Regions from separate parts of the Pseudomonas sp. TE24901 genome, predicted to be linked through region 1. Evidence: riboswitches for the same ligand, from Rfam matches in the RefSeq annotation. Region 1 holds a riboswitch; each other region holds the start of a gene.
The links. Region 1 has a riboswitch for cobalamin ahead of ACVWVP_RS27745 (CbtB domain-containing protein). Riboswitches for the same ligand answer to the same signal wherever they lie in the genome.
Positions count from the first base shown of each region.

Region 1 (5,886 bases):
GCGCCGCTGCGTGAGGTCTGGCAGTGGAAGCGGGCGATTGCCCTGGTGTTTTTTATCATCACCCTGCACAGCTCGATCTTCTACCTGGTGCTGACGTTCGCGTCGACCTACATGGCCAAGATCCTCAAGTTCGACAGCGGCACCACTTTGCTCTACGTATTCGTGGCGAGTTTCTCGGCGGCGTTTGTGATGCCGTTCGGGGGGGCGTTCACCGACAAGTACGGGCGCAAGCCGTTCCTGATGGTGATCGGCACCTTGGCCACCCTGGCGATGTTCTGGCTGTTCAAGTCGGCACCCACGGCCACACCGGCATCGTTCTTTGCGCCGTTGATGGCGGTGGCGATCCTGTTCGGGCTGTATGCGTCGTCCACCTATGCGCTGATGAGCGAGCTGCTGCCCACCCGTATTCGTTCCACCGGGATTGCCGTGGCGTACAACGTGCCGGTGGCGGTGTTCGGCGGCAGCGCGCCGCTGATCTCCACCTGGCTGATCAAGGTGACGGGCGACATCACCTCGCCGTGGTACTTCTACGTGGCCACCGGTGTGGTGTCGTTGATTGCCCTGGTGGTGTTGCGCAAGGAAGACTTCGTCGCCAGCAGCCACCCGGCGGTGACGCAGGCGTCAGGGGCCCTGGCCAGCGCGGCCTGATGCTCAGGGACGTTGCGGCTTGACCGACGTCCCGAACGTATTGCCCATGCGAATGCTGGTCGCCGCCGGTGTGGATAACCCCACCTGGTTCGGCGGCCGCTTCTCTACCGGAATGTGCTGGGCCTCGTGGTCCCTGCATGATGAAGCCCGCGACTGGCGGCTGTTGCTGACCTCCGGCCGCGCCAACGTGGTCGTCGCCAAGGCGTTGCGCACCTGGTGCGCCCAGAGTGGCTTGTCTGCGATGCAGGCACCTCGGTGAATCAGGCAGACCTGGTTGATGCCTCCGCGGGCAGGTAAAACCGGGTGGCGGGTTCAGCGTTGTAGAACCCCCCGAAAGGTTGCACTCAGCGCGCGCAAGGTTTCCCGCGAACGTGCATCGCTGATCCGGCTGAAGAGCACCACTTCACTGACGGGCAATGCGGGCAGTCCAAATTGCGCACTCACGTCCACCGCGCCGGGCGGGGCCACGCGATGGGCGAGGGCGGCGACGCCGAGGCCGGCGCTCACGGCGGCGCCCACGGCCATTACGCCGCCGCCGACGAAGACCTCGGTCCAGTCGATGTGGGCTTCGTCCAGGGCGCGGGTGGCCAGGTGGCGAACCCCGCACGGTGCGGCCATGGTCGCCATGCGCAGTGGCGTGCCTGGCGGGTGTTGCCAAGTGGGGGCGGCGAACCAGCCGAAGCGTTCCACGGCCAGGACTTCGCCGTCCTGGCGGTCGCCTTCGTTGCGCACGATCACGGCGTCCAGTTCGTTGCGGTCGAACGCGGCCACCAGGTCGCGGGACGAGGCGATGCGCACTTCGAGGATCACCAACGGGTCGTAGGCCGCCAGGCGGCTGAGCCACAGCGGCAGGTCGGGCCCGGCCACGTGGTCGCTGATGCCGATCACCAGACGTCGTTGCACTTGGGCGGCCATGTCGCCCAAGGCGCGCTCGTGGGCGTTGAGCAGGGCGCGGGCGGCGACGATGAATTGCTCGCCCTGGGGCGACAGCCGCACATGCCGGGGCGTGCGTTCCAGCAGGCGATAACCGAGGCGTTCCTCCAGGCGCTTGAGCTTGAGGCTGATGGCGGCCTGGGAGGTGTCCAGCGCCTCGGCGGCGCGGGTGAAACTGGTGAAGTCGGCCACCAGCACGAACGCGTGCACGGTGTCGATATCCAGGGGTTTGGGTGCGTCAGCCATATCGGTTCCTTATCGCACATATATCGGCTCATATCTTGTTGAAATCATCGCGGCTGCGCAAGCTGGAACCTCATCTTGCACAGGAGTTTTTGTATGTTCGCCAAACAGTATTCGCACCGTTTGCCCGCCGACTACGACATGGGCGTGATTCGCCGGCGTGCCGCGCAATTGGGGCCATTGTGGGATAACGCCGAGGGGCTGCTGTTCAAGGCGTTTATCGCTCAGGAGCAGGGCGGCAACGTGTATGCGTCGGTGTACCTGTGGTCCGACCCGTTGCAGGCCGCCGACTTTCTGCTGGGGTCACGCTTCCAGAAAGTGCTCGACAGTTTCGGCCGCCCGCATATCGAAAGCTGGCTGCCGCTGGATGTGCAACGTGGGCCGGCGCAGGCGGCGTTGAGTTTGTATCGGGAAGAGTGGCCACTGGCACCGGGGGCGGATCGGGCCGCGATACTGGCTGAAGAGAAAGTGCGCAACCTGCAAGTGGCGGACAGCCGTGACACCTTCGCGGTGTTCCTGGCGCTGGATGTGCAAGCCTGGCGTTTGGTGCGCATCACCTTGTCGGCCAAGGCACTGGATGTGACGCATCCCGGGACGGGCTATCAGGTGTTCTACCTGGCCCATCCCGGAATCTAGCTCAGGAGTTCAAGCGTGCGCGTGGCTGGCTCAAGAAACGCTCGGCCACCGCACCGAACACCAGGCCCAGGGTGGTCCACAGCACCAGCTGGATGCCCAGGGACGCGACGCGGAATTTCCACAGCAGCACGGCCGAGAATTGCTCCGGCACTTCATTGATCACCGGGAACAGGCTGCCGGCCACCGACACGATCACGATGTACAGCGCAACGCCCAGGATTGCCCCGGCCCACACGCCACGGCGGGCAATCAGCTTGCGTGCGGCGTTGATCGCGATCACCGCGGCCGCTACCGACACCAGCAGCATCAGGAAGAACAGCTGGGTGCGCTGGGCGATGGTCTCCGGGTCACCCACGGATGGCGGGTTGGCCGGGTATTTCAGGCCGGGCACCAGGATGAGGGTGACAAACGCCGCCAACGCCAGCAGTGCCGCCAGGCCACGGGGGCCGACCTTGCCGATGCGGCCCAGGGCGTAGGCAAACACCAGGGAGAAAATCCCGCCCAGGGAAACGCTATACACCACCACACCGGTGAACAGGCCGAAGGTGCTTTGCACGTCGCGGCTCACCAGTTCTTCTTCCGGCGCATCGCCGTGCATCTGTGCCATCTGGTCTTCAAAGGCGATGGCCTTGTCGATTTGCGGTTCACCAAAGGTCTTGGCGAAGCCGAATGCCAATACGCCGGCGAGCAGGCCTACCAGCATCCCGCGAACGAGTAATTGCCCTGTCATGTCCTGTCTCTCTTGTTGATTAATGGCAGGGAAAGCCCAGCAGATGGCGACCGTCGTGGACGAATTCGTGCACGTACATGCCTTTGAAAACCGCTGTGGCACCTTGCTCGGCGCCGACGAAGTAGATCGCCAGCATCAACAGCAGGCCGCCGAAGATCGCCCAGGGGAGGATTTCGCCCAGGGGAATCGTTGGCACATAGACATCAGGGTGGGTTGCAGCGGTATTAGCCATGAAAACCTCCAGGGATGACGCGTCCCGAAATGGAAAGCAAAGGGAGCTGAAACAGGGTCTGGCTTACGGCTGTGGGGCCGAATACAGTGGCGCGACCGCGCCGGCTTCGAACCGGCTTCCTGTTTCATGTTCGTTGTAACATGTTGAAACAACTTTGCCAGTCTACGCTGACTGCGCGCCGAAACAGAGTGAATTTGTGATGCAGACCACCCGTTTAAGCCTGATCTGCCATGCCGCCACGCGGGCGCAGAAGCAGGGGCGGTTTTCCGATGACGAATCTGTCGTGCTGGACTGGCAGCGTGAGGCGCTATCCCAGGCCGGTCGCTACCCGAAAAAACACCGCCTGATCTGCGGGCCGGAAGCCAGGGCCCGGCAGACCGCTGGCTTGTTCGGTGACAACGCACAGGTAGAAGTCGCCTTGCGCGACGGCGATTTTGGCCACTGGAAAGGCCAGGCCATCGACCAACTGGACGATGAAGCCATGAGTGCCTGGCTCACCGACAGCGCCAGCGCGCCCCACGGTGGCGAGTCGGTGGACCAGATCTGCCTGCGGGTTGGACAGTGGATGACATCCCTGGAAAGCCAACCGGGGCATGTCGTGGCCGTTACCCATCCCTTTGTGATCCGTGCCGCGTTGTTGCACGTGCTGCAGTTGCCGCTGTCGATGTTCTACCGGGTCGACGTCGAGCCGCTGTCATGCACCGAGCTGCGTTTCAACCGCGTGTGGCGCCTGCGCCTGGAAACTCACGCCTGACCCCGCGAACATGGCAAAATCCACGCCCCGCAATGAGAGCAACCCATGAAACGCATCCTGATCATCGGCATTGGCGCCGGCAACCCTGACTACATCACGATGCAGGCCGTGAAGGCGCTCAACCGCACCGACGTGTTCTTCCTGATGGACAAGGGCCAGAGCAAGGACAAGTTGATCGACCTGCGCCGCGAGATCTGCGAGACCTACATCACCGAGCCCGGCTACCGCTTTGTCGAGGCCGACTGCCCCGAGCGTGTGCGCGGTGATATCGACTACACCACCGCCGTGCAGGACCTGAACCGCGACAAGCAGCAGACCTTCGAACGCATGATCAATGAGGAAATGGCCGACGGCGAAGTGGGCGCATTCCTGGCTTGGGGCGACCCGGCGCTGTACGACAGCACCATTCGGATCCTGCAGGCGATCCTGGCCAGTGGCCGTTGCACCTTTGAATTCGAAGTGATCCCCGGCATCACCAGCGTGCAGGCCCTGGCAGCGCAGCACAAAGTGCCGCTCAACCGCATTGGCAAGTCCGTCGAGATCACCACCGGGCGCCGCTTGGCAGCAGGGCAGGCCAGCGACGCCGACACCCTGGTGGTAATGCTCGACGCCGAAGATTCCTATCGTACCGTGGCCGATCAGGACCTGGACATTTATTGGGGCGCCTACCTGGGCACGCCGGACGAGATCCTGATCAGCGGCAAGGTGGCTGATGTGGCAGAAGAGATTCAACGGGTGCGCAAGGCCGCGCGCCTGGCCAACGGCTGGATCATGGACACCTATTTGTTGCGCAAACCCTGAGGTAACGTCCCATGCTCAAACTGTTTGCCCTGGCACTGACCCTGGTGGCCGGCGCTGCTCATGCTGACGATTCGCTGCACACCGACTTGCCGTTGGCGTACCTGGAACAGACCCAGACCGATGCACGCAACCAGCCGTTGGTGATTTTCCTGCACGGGTTTGGCAGCAACGAGGAAGACCTGTTTGGCATCAAGGATTCGCTGCCGTCCACTTGGACTTACCTTTCGGCACGGGCACCCATGCCAGTAGACCCCCAGGGTTATCGCTGGTTTACCAAGACCCAGGGTGAAGCTGAGTACAACGGCGAAACGGCCGACCTGCAGCGCAGTGCAAAATTGATCGAAGACTTTATCGGCAAGGCCACGGCCAAGTACCACACCCGGCCCGATCGGGTATTCCTGGTGGGCTTCAGCCAGGGCGCGATCATGTCCTACGAGGTGGGCTTGCGTCAGCCGGAGCGGGTACGCGGGATCGCGGCGCTCAGTGGCAGTGTGCTGCCAGTGCTCAAGGCCGAGCTGAAACCGAATGACGCGTTGGCTGCGCTGGCGATCTTCATCGGGCACGGCACGCTGGACCAGGCGCTGCCCTATGCGTCGGCCACGCGGGCGAACGAGGTGTTGACGGGGTTGGGGTTGAAGCCGGAGTTTCACGGTTACCCGGGCATGCCGCATACCGTGAGTGAAGCCGAAGTGCAGGATTTGAAAGCCTGGCTGGAAAAAAGCCTGAAATAAACGCGGTCAAAAAATGTGGGAGCGGGCTTGCTCGCGAATGCGCTGGATCAGTCAACCTTTCTGTGACGGGTACACCGCATTCGCGAGCAAGCCCGCTCCCACATTCGATTTGTGTTGTACGTAGCGGGGTTATTTACCGCCGGTAATCTGCTTCACCAACTCCGCATGCCCCTTCACA
Region 1 is NZ_JBSSAF010000018.1:95,467-101,352, forward strand. It holds gene ACVWVP_RS27720 (MFS transporter) at 1-648, shown strand, start outside; partial or broken gene ACVWVP_RS27725 (iron dicitrate transport regulator FecR) at 761-877, shown strand; gene ACVWVP_RS27730 (LysR family transcriptional regulator) at 961-1,827, opposite strand; gene ACVWVP_RS27735 (DUF4865 family protein) at 1,921-2,460, shown strand; gene ACVWVP_RS27740 (CbtA family protein) at 2,462-3,190, opposite strand; gene ACVWVP_RS27745 (CbtB domain-containing protein) at 3,210-3,422, opposite strand; adenosylcobalamin (AdoCbl) riboswitch at 3,424-3,569, opposite strand; gene ACVWVP_RS27750 (histidine phosphatase family protein) at 3,622-4,176, shown strand; gene cobF (precorrin-6A synthase (deacetylating)) at 4,222-4,977, shown strand; gene ACVWVP_RS27760 (alpha/beta hydrolase) at 4,989-5,708, shown strand; gene ACVWVP_RS27765 (DcrB/PsbP domain-containing protein) at 5,838-5,886, opposite strand, start outside.

Region 2 (5,886 bases), on a different contig from region 1:
GCTGCGATAGCGTTATATCAGCAGACAAATGTTTTATCTGGCACACCGTCATCGCGGGCAAGCCCGGCTCCCACAGGGTTTTGCGTAGCTCTCAGGGCTTGATCAAGGGCGGTAGAGGTGAGCATGACCTGCGCGGTACAGCGAGGACTCGCTGAAGCTGTCACTGGCCAGCACTCGGCCCACCACAATCAGCGCCGTACGCCGAAAGCCCTTGGCGGCCACCTTCTGGGCAATATCCGCCAGTGTGCCGACCGCCCAATCCTGGTCCGGCCATGTCGCCCGGTGCACCACCGCAATCGGGCAGTCGGCGCCATAGTGTGGCAGCAGCTCAGCGACGATCTTGTCCAAGTGGTTGACCCCCAGGTGGATCGCCATGGTCGTGCCATGCCGCGCCAGGCTGTCGAAGCTCTCGCCGGCCGGCATGCCTGTTTTATCGGCATAGCGGGTCAGAATCACGCTCTGGGCGATGTCCGGCAGGGTCAACTCGGTTTCCAGTAACGCCGCACAGGCGGCCACTGCGGTAACGCCCGGGATGATCTGGAAAGGAATGCCCAACTCGCGCAAATGACGGATCTGCTCGCCAATCGCCCCGTAAAGGCTTGGGTCGCCGGAATGCACCCGCGCCACGTCCTGGCCTTTGGCGTGGGCTGTCTTGATCAGGTCGATGATCTGTTCCAGGTGCAATTCGGCGCTATTGACGACGGTCTCTGCCTGATGACCTTCCAGCACCGCTGCGGGCACCAGCGAGCCGGCATAGATGATCACCGGGCAGTTACGGATCAGCCGCTGACCCTTGACGGTGATCAATTCCGGGTCGCCGGGGCCTGCGCCGATGAAGTAGACGGTCATGGGAAATTCCTGTCGAAAAACGGGCGAGCATGAAAGTGGCTCATGATCGGAAGCGGCGATTATCGGGATTTTAGCCGGCGCACGCCAACGCAAAGGTAGCCTGGGCGGCTTTTTTGCGGGTGATCAGCAGTCCGGCAGGGGCACCCGCGAGGTGTTCGGCCAGGGCCAGGGCAGCGCTTTCGGCGACGCCGTAGCAGCCGGTATGGGCAAAGGCGACCTCGGATTTGTGACTCAAACGCTCGGCATAAACCGCCAGTTGTCCTGCGTTGAAACAGTGCAACGGGAGATCCAGCGCCCGGGCCATGGCCCGTATTCCCGGTTCATCCTTTTTCAGATCGATACTGGCCAGCGCGGTAATGCTGTTGCGATCAACGCCCCCCTCCGCGAGGGCGCTGTCAAACAGATCCAGCAGGGCGTGAACGTCACAACCCCGCTGGCAGCCCAAGCCGACCGCCAGGATCATGCAGCGTAGTGATCGTCACGGTTGCGACGGAACAACCACGCGCTGATCAGGCCCAGCGCCAGCCAGAAGGCGACGTTGGTCAGGTGCGAGGCGATCTTGAACTGCGCTTCCAGCGCCTCGGGTGCCAGCATCGAGTGCACTTCCGGTTGTGGCGCGCCGATGACGTGAGGCACGGCCAGGATCGCGGCACCCAGCACTTTCAGCAGCCAGTTACGGCCAAACACCAGCAGCGCAATACCGGCGGCGGTGGAGGCGGCGGTGCCGATCCACCAGATCTGCCGTTGCGCCAGATCGGCTGCCGCAGTGCCTGGCAGCTCAGGTGGCAGGCCCATGGTCGGCGCCAGTACGAAGGTGGCGTAACCGGCCAAGCCCCACAGCAAGCCTTGCGCGGTACGGGTCGGTGCGCGCAGGGTGTAGAGACCGGCCAGCATCAGGGCGAAACCGACTGCTACGACCAGGTTGCCGCCTGTGGTCGACAGCACACGCTGCCAGCCATCTTCCGGCTCCCAGGCCTCGGCGTCATGGCTGTGGGCGGCGGCGCCTTCGGCGTGTTCGTGGGCCACTTCGGTGGCGGCCGGGGCGTTTTCGAAGGTTTCCGCCTGCAGAATCAGCGGGGCGACCCAGAAGCTTTGCAGCAGGGTCAGCAGCAGGGCGGCCAGCAGGCCAGTGAACCCTGCGGTTTGCGCAATACGCTTGATCATGTCGGCAAGTCTCAGTGGCACGGGAACGCGGCGCTGTGGCGGGTATCGTGGGCTGCGTTGTGCACCGCCTCGATATGCGAGAAACCGGCGAAATACACCAGACACGCGCCGAGGATCGACGCACCGATGGCGGCGGTCAGGCGTTGGCTGAGGGTGGTGGTGTTGCCGGTGGCGTGCGAGGTGCTGGTGATGATCGACATGGCGCGTCCCTTCAGGGTTTCAGGGTGACACGAGCGCATGAAAACCCCGCGAGCCGGGCACGCAGGGTTCGAACAGCGCCCGCCCACCGCGGGTTTGTTATCTGATTTTTTCGGGCCGGTCTCCGGGCTTGCGAGGGGGCTCTTGGGAGAGTCCTGAAAGCATCGCCTTCCCATGCAAGTGCACAGTGGTTATGACGCTTCGCTCGCTTACCGTTGCGGGGGCAGCACCGGACTTGCCATAGGGGTATGGCGTACCGGTTTCCCGTTTCACCCTTTGCAGGGCACCCGAAACAAGGTGTGTAGGAGAACATGGGCGGTTGATGTGCGTCAAACACCTTGAACGGCTGTAAATGTTTAAGGTGTTTGACGGATAGGGTTGACCTCAAGGGTGACGAGCGATCGATGTTACTTTTTTGTGGATCAGACAAATTTTTATATCATCTCGAAATGAACCTGACTCTGCGATGATCGGAAGCGTAGGTGATCAAGTAGTCAAGGTTGTCATGATCAAACCTCTCGTCTTGTAATCCTCTTCCGCTGAGTGTCCAGCCCACTCCTATGTCCAGCTGGTTGAGAAGCTCGGTGCGTTTGAGGATCTCCTCGGCAATGGCTGAGGCTTTTGGAGAGAAGGTTCTCGTGGTTGGCACCTGACCGGCGGCCTCTTTTAATTCTTTGAAGTTGACGTATTCATCGCCCTGTCCGGCTGCATATTCATCGAAGTGTTTCTTCACCTCTTGTAGCAACTCTTTGTCACTGTAGAACCAGACCTGGGGCTTTTGCTCTGTTGTACTTCTCTTTGCCCGAGTTTCGAGGCTACTCGTGCTGGTGTATGCAGCGTGTTGGATCTGAATACTGTCCTGCGGGGCATCAGCTTCTTTCTCGCCTTTGTAGCTCGGCGAGTTGGGTGGCAGGTTAAAGTGGAGAGGGTAAAGTGTCATGTTTGATCCTTTATTGCGTTGGTATGTCTGGCGCGCATTGAGCGCTTATGAGCCAAATCTGTGTGGTGCAAAAGTCCAAGCTGTTCCTAGCTGGCTATCGGGCAATTAATGCGAGTTGTAAGTTTCATTCGACTGCCGCGGTATGGCGCGAACCTCATGTGTTGGCATTGACCCGCTCTGTGGCACTGCGTAGCCTTGCACCCTCGAGGTTCTCCAGCCCAGGCCGGAGCTAAGAAGGGAACGCGGTCCAAGCCGCGGCTGCCCCCGCAACTGTAAAGGGTTCAGCTGACTGCCACGCCACTGCCGACAAGGCGGGAAGGCGCAGCCAGCGCCGGTCGCAAGACCCGCACGCCCCAAGCCAGGAGACCTGCCTCGCAACCGATTTTCTACTTCAACCGGGCGGGGTGATCCGGTGACGAAATCCGCTGCTGCGCGCCGTCGCAGGGCCTATCGTCCCGTATGCCCGCCCCAAAGGGCATCCGATGAAAACACTGGCCAAACTCCCCGTCACCATCGTTACCGGCTTCCTCGGGTCGGGCAAAACCACCTTGCTGCGCCACATGCTCGACAACGCCCAGGGCCGTCGCATCGCGGTAATCGTCAACGAATTCGGCGAATTGGGCATCGACGGTGAAATCCTCAAGCAGTGCTCCATCGGTTGCACCGAAGAAGAAGCCAACGGCCGCGTCTACGAGTTGGCCAACGGCTGCCTGTGCTGCACCGTGCAGGAAGAGTTCTTCCCGGTGATGCGCGAACTGGTGGCCCGTCGTGGTGACCTCGACCACATTCTCATCGAAACCTCAGGCCTGGCCCTGCCAAAACCCTTGGTACAAGCCTTCCAGTGGCCGGAAATCCGCAGCGCCTGCACCGTCGACGCGGTAATCACCGTGGTCGACAGCCCGGCCGTCGCCGCGGGCACCTTCGCCGCCTTCCCGGACCAGGTCGACGCCCAGCGTAAACTGGACCCGAACCTGGATCACGAGTCGCCGTTGCACGAGCTGTTCGCCGACCAACTGGCCAGCGCCGACCTGGTGATCCTCAACAAAACCGACCTGATCAACCCGGAAGACCTGGCCCGCGTGCGCCTGGAAGTCGCCGAAGAGTTGCCGCCTGCGGTGAAGATCATCGAAGCCAGCAGCGGTCGCCTGCCGCTGGACGTGCTGATCGGCCTGGGTGCCGGCTCTGAAGAGCACATCGACGGTCGCCACAGCCATCACGATCATCACCACGAAGGTGAAGACGACGATCACGACCACGACGCTTTCGATTCCATTTCCATCGACCTGCCGCAAGCCGACGAAGCCCTGCTGCTCGACGCTCTGACCCAACTGGTGGTGCAACACGGCATCCTGCGCGTCAAAGGTTTCGCGGCCATCCCCAACAAGCCGATGCGCCTGCTGATCCAGGGTGTGGGCACACGTTTCGACAAGCACTTCGACCGTGCCTGGGGCGCTGACGAAGCGCGCATCACGCGCCTGGTGCTGATCGGTCAGGACCTCGATGCCGCCGGCCTCGAAGCGCAGTTGCGCGCTGCACTCAGCGTCTGACCCATGCACCTGCTCAGGACCCAGCCCGGTGGTTTCGTCTCGGACGACAATATTGCCGACCTTGGCCAAACCCCCGCTGACCTGGTGATCCTGTGCAGCGGTGATTCCAGCCTGGCATTGCTGGCCGAAGCGGCCCAGCAATTGCCCGACGATTACCCCAGCTTCCGCCTGGCCAACCCGATGCAGGTGCAGAACCATGCCTCGGTCGACCTGTACGTCGATGAAGTGCTGCGCCACGCCAAGGTCATCCTGATTTCGCTGCACGGCGGCATCGGTTATTGGCGGTACGGCATCGAGCGGCTGGTGGAGCTGGCCGAACGCGGCGTGCAGCTGATCCTGGTGCCGGGGGACGATCGCCCGGACCCGGAACTCAGCAGCCTGAGTACGGTAAACGCCGAAAGCCGCGACCGCCTGTGGCACTTTTTGCGCCAGGGCGGCCTGGGCAACGCGCTGGATTTCTATCGCTGCCTGGCCAGCGCTTACCTGGGCCGCGACTACACCTGGGCCGAGCCGCAAACCCTGCCGCGCACGGCGATTTATCACCCGCATAAAGCCAACCCGCGCCTGAACGACTGGCAGACGGATTGGAACCCCGAGTGGCCGGTGGCGGCGGTGCTGTTCTACCGCTCCCATTTGCAGGCGGCCAATACGGGTTTTATCGATGTGTTCTGCCAACGCTTACAGGCAGCGGGCCTTAACCCGCTGCCGATTGCGCTGGCCAGTTTGAAAGAGCCCGGCTGCCTGACGGTGGTCGAGGACCTGCTGGATGAAGTGGGTGCGGCGGTGATTTTGAACACCACCGGCTTTGCCCAATCCAGCCCCGAAGCGCCGCATTTGCGACCGTTTCGCCGCAATATCCCGGTGATCCAGGCGATTTGCGCCCAAGACAACGAGCCCGGCTGGCAGGCCAGCGAACAAGGCCTGGGCCCGCGCGACCTGGCGATGCACATTGCCTTGCCGGAGCTGGACGGGCGCATCATCAGCCGGCCGATCAGTTTCAAGGACCTGGCCTGGCGCAGCGAGCGCAGCCAGTCGGACGTGGTCTGTTACCGCGCCGCGCCTGAACGCATGGACTTTGTCGCTGAACTGGCGCGGCGTTGGGTCGAGCTGGCGCGGGTGCCGAATGCTGACAAGCGCATCGCGCTGATCCTCGCCAACTACCCGACCCGCGACGGCCGTATCGGCAAC
Region 2 is NZ_JBSSAF010000017.1:131,529-137,414, reverse strand. It holds gene cobM (precorrin-4 C(11)-methyltransferase) at 103-849, opposite strand; gene ACVWVP_RS27270 (cobalamin biosynthesis protein) at 920-1,312, opposite strand; gene ACVWVP_RS27265 (CbtA family protein) at 1,309-2,013, opposite strand; gene ACVWVP_RS27260 (CbtB-domain containing protein) at 2,025-2,213, opposite strand; cobalamin riboswitch at 2,310-2,517, opposite strand; gene ACVWVP_RS27255 (hypothetical protein) at 2,651-3,151, opposite strand; cobalamin riboswitch at 3,341-3,540, shown strand; gene cobW (cobalamin biosynthesis protein CobW) at 3,634-4,698, shown strand; gene cobN (cobaltochelatase subunit CobN) at 4,702-5,886, shown strand, end outside.
Region 2: another riboswitch for cobalamin. It lies ahead of ACVWVP_RS27260 (CbtB-domain containing protein); the one in region 1 lies ahead of ACVWVP_RS27745 (CbtB domain-containing protein).

Region 3 (5,886 bases), on a different contig from region 1:
AAGAAACTGGTACCGTTCCTCGACATGGCCTACCAGGGCTTCGGCGACGGCATCCACGAAGACGCCGCAGCGGTGCGCTTGTTCGCTGAGTCGGGCCTGACCTTCTTTGTGTCCAGCTCGTTCTCCAAGTCGTTCTCCCTGTACGGCGAGCGCGTGGGCGCACTGTCCATCGTCGGCGAGTCCAAGGAAGAAAGCGCGCGCATCCTGTCCCAGGTCAAGCGCGTGATCCGCACCAACTACTCCAACCCGCCGACTCACGGCGCGGCGATCGTGGCAGCGGTGCTGAACAACCCTGAGCTGCGCGCCCAGTGGGAAGCCGAGCTGGGCGAAATGCGCCTGCGCATCCGCGGCATGCGCGAGCAGATGGTGGCCGACCTGGCCAAGGCTGCTCCGGGCCACGACTTCAGCTTCGTCGGTCGCCAGCGCGGGATGTTCTCCTACTCCGGCCTGACCGTTGAGCAAGTCACCCGCCTGCGCAGCGAGTTTGGCATCTACGCCCTCGACACTGGCCGTATCTGTGTGGCGGCGTTGAACCAGTCGAACATTGATGCGGTCACAAAGGCAATTGTTCAGGTGCTTTAAGCCGGTAACCGTTGCACAGAAGGGGAAGCCAATGGCTTCCCCTTTTTCGTCGCCAGCCCCTAGACTGAACCTTGCCCGCCCCTTTGCTGTGAGAGCCTTATGAGAAACGACGACCTGGACCTGCGCGCCGACCGCGACGAACTGCATGACTACGCCCCGCGCGCGCCACAGGCCAAGCGGCAGAAGAGTCTGGTGTTGCAGGTGGCGCTGGGTGTTTTCCTCGGCGGCCTGGCGTTGTGGCTGGTGCAGCTGGGCGCCGCAGCGATCATGGCGAAACTGGCCATGGGCACCCTGCAATTCGGCGGCTGATGAAGATCAAAATGTGGGAGCTGGCTTACCTGCGATGCAGACGACTCGATCTTCCTGCATGACCGAGTAGATGCCATCGCAGGCAAGCCAGCTCCCACAGTTGATCTATGCTGGCTCTAGAACGCGCTCTTCCAGCAGTTTTACGAAGCTGTTCAGGCTCTGCGACACCGTCCCCCGCCGCCAGATCAACCACGTGTGCAGAATCCGGAAGCTATCGCTCAGCGGCCACACACTCACCGCCGTAAACCCCGGCATGCTTTCCAGCATGCTGCGTGGCATCAGCGCCAGGCCCGCACCGGCGCTGACGCAGGCGAGCATGCCGTGATAAGACTCCATCTCGAAAATCCTGCCCGGCACCGCGCCATCCTGTGAGAACCAGCGCTCGAAGTGATGGCGGTACGAACAGTTCGAGCGGAACGTATAGATGCTCTCCCCCGCCACATCCTGCCCCCGGGTAATCGGCGCATGGTGCAGCGGTGCGATCACCACCATTTCCTCCTCGAACACCGCCACGCCTTCCAGGGTCGCGTGCAACACCGGCCCATCCACAAACGCCGCCGCCAGTCGCCCCGACAACACCCCTTCAATCATCGTGCCTGAGGGCCCGGTGCTCAGGTCCAGTTCGACCTTGGTGTGCTTTTGGTTATACGCCGCCAATAACGCCGGAATGCGCACCGCCGCCGTGCTCTCCAGCGAACCCAGGGCAAACGCGCCCTGGGGCTCCTCCCCCGCCACCGTGGCGCGGGCCTCTTGCACCAGGTCGAGAATGCGCCGCGCATAGCCGAGGAAGTTCCAGCCGGCCGGCGACAGGCGCAGGCGGCTCTTCTCGCGGATGAACAATTCAACGCCCAGGTCCTGCTCCAGTTGCTTGATGCGCGTGGTCAGGTTCGACGGCACACGATGAATCAACTGCGCGGCGGCGCTGATGCTGCCTTGCTCGGCAACGGCCTTGAAGATTTCCAGCTGCACCAGATCCACATCATTCTCCAATCGTGAATGTATTGCTTAATATTATTCAGTTTCCAGAAAAGAGATAGCCCCGTAGCCTGAACCCAATCCATTCATTCAGCAGGACGGTGCCATGAACGCAACCACCCACGCTCTCTCGATCAACCCGGCCACCGGCGAAACCGTCGGCAGCTACCCCTACGAAAGCGCCGCGCAACTGGACGCCGCCCTGAACCGCGCCACCGCCGCCTTCCGCACCTGGCGCCGCCAGCCGGTCGGCCAGCGCGCCGAACTGCTGCTGGCCCTGGCCGCCGCCCTGCGTGAACAAGCCGAAGACATGGCGCAGATGATCACCCTGGAAATGGGCAAGCCCATCGCCCAGGCCCGTGCCGAAATCGAAAAATGCGCCCTGCTCAGCGAATGGTACGCCGCTCACGGCCCGGCCATGCTGGCGCCGGAACCGACCCTGGTGGACAACGGCAGCGCCCAGATCGAATACCGCCCGCTGGGCCCGATCCTCGCCGTGATGCCGTGGAACTTCCCGGTGTGGCAAGTGCTGCGCGGCGCCGTGCCGACCATGCTCGCCGGCAACACCTACGTGCTCAAGCACGCCCCAAACGTGATGGGCAGCGCCTACCTGATTCAGCAGGCCTTCCACAAAGCCGGTTTTGCCGAAGGCCTGTTTGAAGTGATCAACGTGGGCAACGAGGGCGTGTCCAGCGCCATCGCCGACCCGCGCATTGCCGCCGTGACCCTCACCGGCAGCGTGCGCGCCGGTATCGCCATCGGCTCCCAGGCCGGGGCTGCGCTGAAAAAATGCGTGCTGGAACTGGGCGGCTCCGACCCGTTCATCGTGCTCAACGACGCCGACCTCGACGCCGCCGTGCAAGCCGCCCTGATCGGCCGCTTCCAGAACAGCGGCCAAGTCTGCGCCGCCGCCAAGCGCCTGATCATCGAAGCCGGCGTGGCCGAAGCCTTCACCGCCAAATTCGTCGAAGCCAGCCGTGCCCTGGTGATGGGCGACCCGACCCTGGCCACCACTTATGTGGGCCCGATGGCACGCTTCGACCTGCGCGACGAGCTGCACGGCCAGGTCCAGGCCACCCTCGAAGAAGGCGCCACCCTGCTGCTGGGCGGCAATAAAGTCGCGGGTGCCGGTAACTACTACGAGCCGACCGTGCTGGCCGGCGTCACCGACCAGATGACCTCGTTCAAACAGGAACTGTTCGGCCCGGTGGCCTCGATCATCACCGCCCGCGACGCCGACCACGCCGTGGCCCTGGCCAACGACAGCGAATTCGGGCTCACCGCCAGCATCTTCACCACCGATGCGACCAAGGCCCGCGACATCGCCAACCAGTTGGAAACCGGCGGGATCTTCGTCAACGCCTTCAGCGTGTCCGACCCTCGGGTGGCGTTTGGCGGCGTGAAAAAGAGCGGCTTTGGCCGTGAACTGTCGCACTTCGGCGTACGCGAATTCTGCAACGCCCAAACCGTGTGGCTGAACCGCAAATAACCCACCGCCCTGTAGTGGGCGGGCTTGCCCCGCTCACTACAGTTGGGTCACAAATACCCTCCGCCGACGCCATCGCTGGCAAGCCGGCTCCTACGGGGGATCGGGTTTTCTCTCCCCCTTGGCAGTACGATCGACTACCATACCGCGCCGGTTCCCAAACGGGACTAATAGGGAATCCGAAGCGCGGCCCCTCGCGTCAATCGGAACTGCCCCCGCAACTGTAGGTGCTGAGCCTGCTCCACACTGCCACTGAGCCCTGCTCGGGAAGGCCGGAGCCTGGCGACGACGCACGAGTCAGGAGACCTGCCGGCCAAGCGTTATCACGACCGGCGGGGTGTCCGGGAAGGACATCCTTGCCCTGCCCTTCGGCAGCGTCCATGGCTGTATTTCCACGACCGTACCTCCCCCTGCTCACTGTACGGTTCAAACGGAGATTGCCCCATGCTGCCACGCGTTACCGCCCTGCTCACCGGCCTCGGCTTCTGCACCCTGGCCCAGGCTGCGCCCACCCATTACCCGCTGACGCTGGAAAACTGCGGCAGCACCCAGACCTTCCAGCAAGCCCCCGCCCGCAGCGTAACCATCGGCCAGGCCGCCACCGAAATGCTCTACGCACTGGGCGTGGGCGACAAAGTGGTGGGCACCTCGCTGTGGTTCAACAATGTGTTGCCGCAATTCAAGGCCCAGAACGACACCATCGAGCGCCTGGCGAACAACGAGCCGAGCTTTGAGTCGGTGATCGCCAAGCGCCCGCAACTGGTGGCCGCCGAGCTGGAATGGGTGGTCGGCCCCCAAGGCGTGGTCGGCACCCGCGAGCAATTCCAGGAACTGAAGATCCCCACCTACCTGCTGCCCTCCGACTGCGAAGGCAAGGACAACCTGGTGGGCGCCGACGGCACGCGGCTGGAGCCATTCCGCATCGAGACCATTTACAAAAGCATCAGCCAGCTGGCGCAGATCTTCGACGTGCAGGACCGTGGCCAACAGCTGAACGACGACCTCAAGGCGCGCCTGGCCAAGTCGGTCGCCACCGCCCAAGGCAAAGGCCTCAAGCAGGCCAGTGCGCTGGTGTGGTTCTCCAGCGCCGAGATGGCCGCCGATCCTTACGTGGCCGGCCACAAGGGCGTTCCGGAATTCATGCTGCAGACCCTTGGCCTGACCAACGTGGTGCAGTCCGATGAAGAGTGGCCCGCCGTCGGCTGGGAAACCATCGCCAAGGCCAACCCCACGTTCCTGGTGATCGCACGCATGGACCGCCGCCGCTACCCGGCCGACGACCATGAAAAGAAACTGGCTTTCCTGCGCAGCGACCCGGTGACCCGCAACATGGACGCGGTGAAAAACAACCGCATCATCATCCTCGACGCCCTGGCGCTGCAGGCCAGCCTCCGTACGTTCGACGGCCTTGAACAACTGGCCACGGCCATCGACGGCTACGACCCACTCAAATGACCCGTACCCTGCTCGCCCTGGCCCTGCTCCTGGCCGCCGTGCTCGCCGGCGTGGCCATCGGCGAAACCGCCATCTCGCCGCAGGTGGTGCTGCAAGTGCTCGCCAATAAACTGTGGACGGCGGGCTACGTGCTCGACCCCATCGACGAAGGCGTGGTGTGGAACTACCGCCTCACCCGCGCCCTGGTGGCCGCCGCGTGCGGTGCGGGCCTGGCAACCTGCGGGGTGATCTTGCAGTCGCTGCTGCGCAACCCGTTGGCCGACCCGTACCTGCTCGGCATCAGCGCCGGCGCCTCCACCGGCGCAGTGCTGGTGGCGTTGATCGGCGTCGGTGGCGGGCTGGTGTCGTTGTCGGCCGGGGCGTTCGTGGGGGCGATGGCGGCGTTTGCCCTGGTGATTCTGCTGGCACGCGCCAGCGGTTCGGCCAGCGGTACCGGCCAGATCATCCTCGCAGGCATTGCCGGCTCGCAGTTGTTCAACGCCCTCACGGCATTCCTGATCACCAAGTCGGCCAGCTCCGAACAGGCGCGCGGCATCCTGTTCTGGCTGCTGGGCAACCTCAGCGGCGTGCGTTGGCCGTCGGTGTGGCTGGCGGTGCCGGTGGCGGTAGTGGGCTTGGCGGTGTGCCTGTGGCACCGCCGTGCGCTGGATGCGTTTACCTTCGGCACTGACTCGGCGGCGTCCCTGGGCATCCCGGTGCGCCGCGTGCAGTTTGTGCTGGTGGGGTGTGCCGCGCTGGTGACGGCCGTGATGGTGTCGATTGTCGGCTCCATCGGCTTTGTCGGGCTGGTGATCCCCCACGCCGTGCGCCTGCTGCTGGGCACCGGGCACTCGCGCCTATTGCCGGCGAGTGCCTTGGGTGGTGCGCTGTTCCTGATTGCGGCGGACGTGCTGTCGCGCACCCTGATCAAGGGCCAGGTGATTCCGGTGGGCGTGGTCACCGCATTGGTTGGCGCGCCAGTGTTTGCGCTGATTCTGATCGGCCGGAGGCACCCGCGATGAGTGTGCTCAGTTGCAGCGGCCTGGGCTTCAAGGTGCGCGACGCGGAGTTGCTGCGTGATGTTCACCTCGACGTCGAAA
Region 3 is NZ_JBSSAF010000006.1:241,047-246,932, reverse strand. It holds gene ACVWVP_RS14235 (amino acid aminotransferase) at 1-582, shown strand, start outside; gene ACVWVP_RS14230 (hypothetical protein) at 682-891, shown strand; gene ptrR (putrescine utilization regulator PtrR) at 997-1,869, opposite strand; gene ACVWVP_RS14220 (aldehyde dehydrogenase family protein) at 1,973-3,355, shown strand; cobalamin riboswitch at 3,487-3,680, shown strand; gene ACVWVP_RS14215 (ABC transporter substrate-binding protein) at 3,797-4,807, shown strand; gene ACVWVP_RS14210 (FecCD family ABC transporter permease) at 4,804-5,808, shown strand; gene ACVWVP_RS14205 (ABC transporter ATP-binding protein) at 5,805-5,886, shown strand, end outside.
Region 3: another riboswitch for cobalamin. It lies ahead of ACVWVP_RS14215 (ABC transporter substrate-binding protein); the one in region 1 lies ahead of ACVWVP_RS27745 (CbtB domain-containing protein).

Region 4 (5,886 bases), on a different contig from region 1:
TCCCTTCCTCAAGGAAACCCTCGGCTGGTAGCCAACCCTTGTGTTTCGGGGCTTCTGGCAAATTACAGGCGCCAGAAAACCTGCGTTTGGGCCGGTTTGGCCACGCAAAAGGCACGTATAGGGTGTTAAGGGCTTAGATGTCATAGTCCAAACAAGAAGTCACATAGATCACGATTGAATTTGCAAATCGATCTGATAGCGGGCATAGTCTCGACTTCTTTACATATCAGCCACGGTCGTGCCCATGCTAAATCGCTTCGCACCCCTCGTGCCCCTCGCACTCGTTACCCTGTTGTTTGGTTGCGCCTCCCACCCTCAGCAAGTGGCAGAGCAGCAGAAAACCCAACAGCAGTCCCAGGCAAAATTCGTTGCATCGCAGTCTTCCACTGTCTATGAGGAAGAAGTTGCAACCGAGAAGGAACTGGCCGACTTCGCCGGCAACAAGCCTTACCAGCTTCCAGTTCTGGCCGACAGCATTCTTGAACGTGGCATGTCCCTGATCGGTACCCGTTACCGTTTCGGCGGTACCTCTGAAGCCGGTTTCGACTGCAGCGGCTTCATCGGCTACCTGTTTCGCGAAGAAGCGGGCATGAACCTGCCACGCTCCACCCGCGAAATGATCAACGTGGATGCACCGTTGGTCGCGCGCAACAACCTCAAGCCGGGTGATCTGCTTTTCTTCAGTACGGCGGGTCGTGGTCGCGTAAGCCATGCAGGTATCTACCTGGGCGACAACCAGTTTATCCACTCCAGCAGCCGTCGCAGTGGCGGTGTTCGAGTCGACAACCTGGGTGACAGCTACTGGAGCAAAACCTTCATCGAAGCCAAGCGCGCACTCGCCATGGCCCCGACGACGGTTACCGCTAGCAAGTAAACTTAAAGTGATACTTGAAGTTTGACGTGTAAGCGCTAGAATCCCTGGATATTGTTGTAATCCGTTCGCGCGAGCTTTGCTTGCGCGTTCTGGTTTTCAGCGTTCGGCAGCGAAAAGCCGCATCCAGACCAGGATTGTTCTGCCCATGTCGACCTCAGCCCGCCTTATTCTTCTCGTTTGCGCCGCGCTCCTCAGCGCCTGCGCAAGCCGTCCACCGCCCCCTGCGTTCGTGGCGGCCAAGCCCAAGCCCGTGTTCAACTATTCCAGTCAGAGCTTCTCGCCTGCTGCCGAAGACGTGCTCTTCCGTGCGCTGGGCCTGGTTGGCACGCCTTACCGCTGGGGCGGCAACACACCGGACTCCGGTTTCGACTGCAGTGGCTTGATCGGCTTTGTCTACCGTGACGCGGCGGGTATCTCGTTGCCGCGCACCACCCGCGAGCTGATCGTGATGCGTGCCCAGGACGTCAGCGAAGAGAACCTGCAGACCGGCGACTTGCTGTTCTTCGCCACCGGTGGCGGTTCACAGGTCAGCCATGCCGGGATCTACGTGGGGGAGGGGCGTTTCGTACACGCGCCGCAAACCGGCGGTACGGTCAAGCTGGATACCTTGTCCAAGGCGTATTGGCAGAATGCTTACCTGAGCGCCAAGCGCGTGTTGCCAGCAAACCTGGCTCGCAACCCATAACACCCGTAGGAGCCGGCAAGCCGGCTCCTACGGGTTTTGTATTTATTTGGCTGGCGACACCCGCCACACCTTGTTCCCCACATCATCGGCCACCAGCAAATCCCCCTGCTGATCAACCACCACACCCACCGGCCGCCCCATGGCCTTCTCATCTTTATCGAGAAACCCCGTCAGCACGTCCACCGGTTGCCCTTTGGGCTGGCCCCCCTCGAACGGCACAAAGATCACCTTGTAGCCACTGTGTGGCTTGCGGTTCCACGACCCATGCTGGCCGATAAATGCCCCGTTGCTGAACTGCGCCGGCAGTTTGTTGCCCTCTGCGAAGGTCAGCCCCAACGATGCCGTATGCGGGCCCACGGCATAGTCCGGCGCGATGGCCTTGGCCACCAGGTCCAGGTTCTGCGGCGAAACGCGCACATCCACGTGCTGGCCGTAATAACTGAAAGGCCAGCCGTAGAAGCCGCCATCCTTGACCGACGTGATGTAGTCCGGCACCAAGTCGCTGCCGATCTCGTCACGCTCATTCACCGCCGTCCACAACTTGCCCGTCTGCGGCTCCCAAGCCATGCCATTCGGGTTGCGCAGGCCTGAGGCGAAGATGCGGTGCTGGCCCGAGGCGCGATCCACTTCCCAGATCGCCGCCCGACCTTCTTCCGCTTCCAGGCCGTTTTCGCCGACGTTGCTGTTGGAGCCGACGCTCACATACAGTTTGCTGCCGTCTTTGCTCGCTACTACGTTCTTGGTCCAGTGGTGGTTGATGCTGCCGCCTGGCAGGTCGACCACTTTGGTGCCGGCTTCCTTGATCGTAGTTTCGCCCGGTTGATAGGGGAAGCGCAGCAGTTGGTCCGAGTCCGCCACGTACAAATCGTTGCCGACCAGGGTCATGCCGAACGGTGAGTTCAGGTTCTCCAGGAACACTGTGCGCGTCTCGGCAACGCCGTCGTGGTCGGCATCGCGCAGCAGTGTGATGCGGTTCGGGCTCGGCACACCCGCGCCGGCGCGGCCCATGACCTTCTCCATGACCCAGCCGCGAATCCCCTTGGCATCATCCGGTTTGGGCGGCGCATTGGTTTCGGCCACCAGCACATCGCCGTTGGGCAGTACATACAGCCAGCGCGGGTGGTCCAGCCCTTCGGCGAACGCGGCCACCTGGGTGCCTGCGGCGGCCGTTGGTTTTGCGCCATCAGGCCAGCCGATCGCCGGGGCGATGTTGACGGTGGGGATCAGTGTCTTGTTCGGTTCGGGCAACTTGGGCGAAGGACCGGTGCCGTCCGACACCTGCAACGTTGAGCTTTCACCGCAGGCGGCGAGGGTGCCTGCGAGCATGATCAGTAAGGCGAGTCTGGTTTTATGCATGGTGTTCTCCTGAATACCTGTAAGGGTAGAGGAGTACGGCGGTCCGATGGTTCAAGTGCGAGGCCGGCTTTAATTGACGCTCCACCCCCAACCCACTAACCTTCGCGGCTTGTTCCAGGTGCTCTGTGGCGTATGCGTCGACAGGGTGAAACAGGGAAGCCGGTGAGTGAGCGCACTTGTACACAGTGCTGCCGCGATTCCGGCGCTGCCCCCGCAACGGTAAATGAGTCAAGACGCTGCCTTTTGCCACTGTATCGCGCGCGATATGGGAAGGCGCAACGTCGGTCTGCTCGCTCTTTTCACAAGGGCAGGGCGCCACTCATGAGCCCGGAGACCGGCCCGGAGCATCCAACAGCATCACGGTGGGCGATGCTTGGCTGTCTGTATTTTCTTTTCCCTGCCCGCCGTTTTTGTCCAGCCCCAACGGAGAGCTGCCATGACCGATTCCCCCGACCGCGACGAACGTCACCTGGCGCGCATGCTGCGCAAAAAAGCCGTGATCGACGAGCGCATCGCAAACTCCCCCAATGAATGCGGTTTGTTGCTGGTATTGACCGGCAACGGCAAAGGCAAGAGCAGCTCCGCATTCGGCATGCTGGCCCGGGCCATGGGCCACGGCATGCAGTGCGGCGTGGTGCAGTTCATCAAGGGGCGTAACAGCACCGGTGAAGAGTTGTTCTTCCGCCGCTTCCCCGAGCAAGTGCGTTTCCACGTCATGGGCGAAGGCTTCACCTGGGAAACCCAGGACCGCCAGCGCGACATTGCCGCCGCCGAAGCCGCCTGGGCGGTGTCCCGCGAACTGCTGCAAGATCCGGCCATCGGCCTGGTGGTGCTGGATGAGCTGAATATCGCCCTCAAGCACGGTTACCTCGACCTGGACCAGGTGCTCAGCGACCTGCAAGCCCGACCTCCGATGCAACACGTGGTGGTCACTGGCCGTGGCGCCAAACCCGAATTGATCGAAATGGGCGACACCGTCACCGAAATGGGCATGCTCAAGCACGCGTTCCAGGCCGGTATCAAGGCACAGAAGGGCGTCGAACTTTGAATCAGCCCCGTCATTGCCCGGCCGTCTTGATCGCCGCACCGGCGTCCGGCCAGGGCAAAACCACCGTCACCGCCGCGCTGGCCCGTTTGCACCGCAACCTGGGGCGCAAGGTGCGCGTGTTCAAGTGCGGCCCGGACTTCCTCGACCCCATGATCCACGAGCGTGCCAGCGGTGCGCCGGTGTACCAGCTGGACATGTGGATGGTGGGCGAGCAGGAAAGTCGCCGCCTGTTGTGGGAAGCGGCGGGCGAGGCCGACCTGATCCTCATCGAAGGCGTGATGGGCCTGTTCGACGGTACGCCCTCCAGCGCCGACCTGGCGCGGCACTTCGGTGTGCCGGTGCTGGGCGTGATCGACGGCACCGCCATGGCCCAGACCTTCGGTGCCCTGGCCCTGGGTCTGGCGCGTTATCAGCCGGACCTGCCGTTTGCCGGCGTGCTGGCCAACCGCGTCGGCACCTTGCGCCACGCGCAGTTGCTGGAAGGCAGCCTGACTGAAGGCTTGCGCTGGTATGGCGCATTGTCCCGCGAAACCGGGATCGAACTGCCCAGCCGACACTTGGGGCTAGTGCAAGCCAGCGAATTGAATGATCTCGATGTGCGCCTGGATGCCGCCGCTCAAGCACTGGGCAGCAGCTGCGAAGTCGCCTTACCGCCTCCGGTCACCTTTGCCGCGCCCGAAGTGATCGTGGCCGAGCCGTTGCTCGAAGGCGTGCGTATTGCTGTGGCCCGCGACGAAGCCTTCGCCTTTACCTACGGCGCCAGTCTCGACCTGCTACGCGCGATGGGTGCCGAGTTGCACTTCTTCTCGCCGATCCATGACCACCAATTGCCAGACGCCGAAAGCCTCTACCTGCCGGGTGGCTATCCGGAGTTGCACCACCAGGCACTGTCGCAAAACACGCCGATGCTCAAAGCCATCCGCGCTCACCATGCCGCCGGCAAACCCTTGCTCGCTGAATGCGGCGGCATGCTGTACCTGCTCGACTCGCTGACCGATGTCGATGGCGTCCGCGCCGAACTGGTGGGCCTGCTGCAAGGCGATGCCGTGATGCAGAAGAAACTCGCGGCCCTGGCCCTGCAGAATGTCGAGCTGCCCGAAGGCACGCTGCGCGGCCATACCTATCACCACTCCCTCACGACCACCGAGTGGCAGCCGATTGCCCGTGGCCTTAGCCCCAACGGTGGGCGTGGTGCCGAGGCGGTCTACCGGCAAGGCCGCATGACCGCGTCTTACGTACATTTCTATTTTCCATCCAATCCCGTGGCGGTTGCGGCATTGTTTGCGCCAGACCGGGAGGCCGCCATCGCAGGCAAGCCAGCTCCCACAATGTACCGAGTTGAAACCCCATCCAATGTGGGAGCGGGCTTGCCCGCGAAGAGGCCATGACTGACAACGCCTTCCCCGAAGCCGACCGCCAGGCCATCTACCGCGCCATCGCCGAACGCCGCGACATGCGCCACTTCAGCGGCGGCACCGTTGCCCCTGAGTTGCTGCACCGTTTGCTCCAGGCTGCCCATCAGGCCCCCAGCGTCGGCCTGATGCAACCCTGGCGCTTTATCCGTATCAGCGACCGCCAACTGCGTGGGCAGATTCAACAACTGGTGGAAGAAGAGCGCGTACGCACCGCCGAGGCATTGGGCGAACGCTCCGATGAATTCATGAAGCTCAAGGTCGAAGGCATTCACGACTGTGCCGAAGTGTTGGTCGCGGCGTTGATGGATGACCGCGAGCGCCATATCTTCGGCCGTCGTACCTTGCCGGAAATGGACATGGCCTCGCTGTCCTGTGCCATCCAGAACCTGTGGCTGGCGGCCCGTGCCGAAGGCTTGGGCATGGGCTGGGTCTCGCTGTTCGAGCCCCAGGCCCTGGCCGATCTGCTGGGCTTGCCGCCTGGCGCAAAACCCCTGGCGGTGCTGTGCCT
Region 4 is NZ_JBSSAF010000007.1:61,081-66,966, reverse strand. It holds gene hda (DnaA regulatory inactivator Hda) at 1-31, shown strand, start outside; gene ACVWVP_RS15505 (C40 family peptidase) at 245-874, shown strand; gene ACVWVP_RS15500 (C40 family peptidase) at 1,020-1,559, shown strand; gene ACVWVP_RS15495 (PQQ-dependent sugar dehydrogenase) at 1,602-2,915, opposite strand; cobalamin riboswitch at 3,015-3,272, shown strand; gene cobO (cob(I)yrinic acid a,c-diamide adenosyltransferase) at 3,352-3,963, shown strand; gene ACVWVP_RS15485 (cobyrinate a,c-diamide synthase) at 3,960-5,351, shown strand; gene bluB (5,6-dimethylbenzimidazole synthase) at 5,348-5,886, shown strand, end outside.
Region 4: another riboswitch for cobalamin. It lies ahead of cobO (cob(I)yrinic acid a,c-diamide adenosyltransferase); the one in region 1 lies ahead of ACVWVP_RS27745 (CbtB domain-containing protein).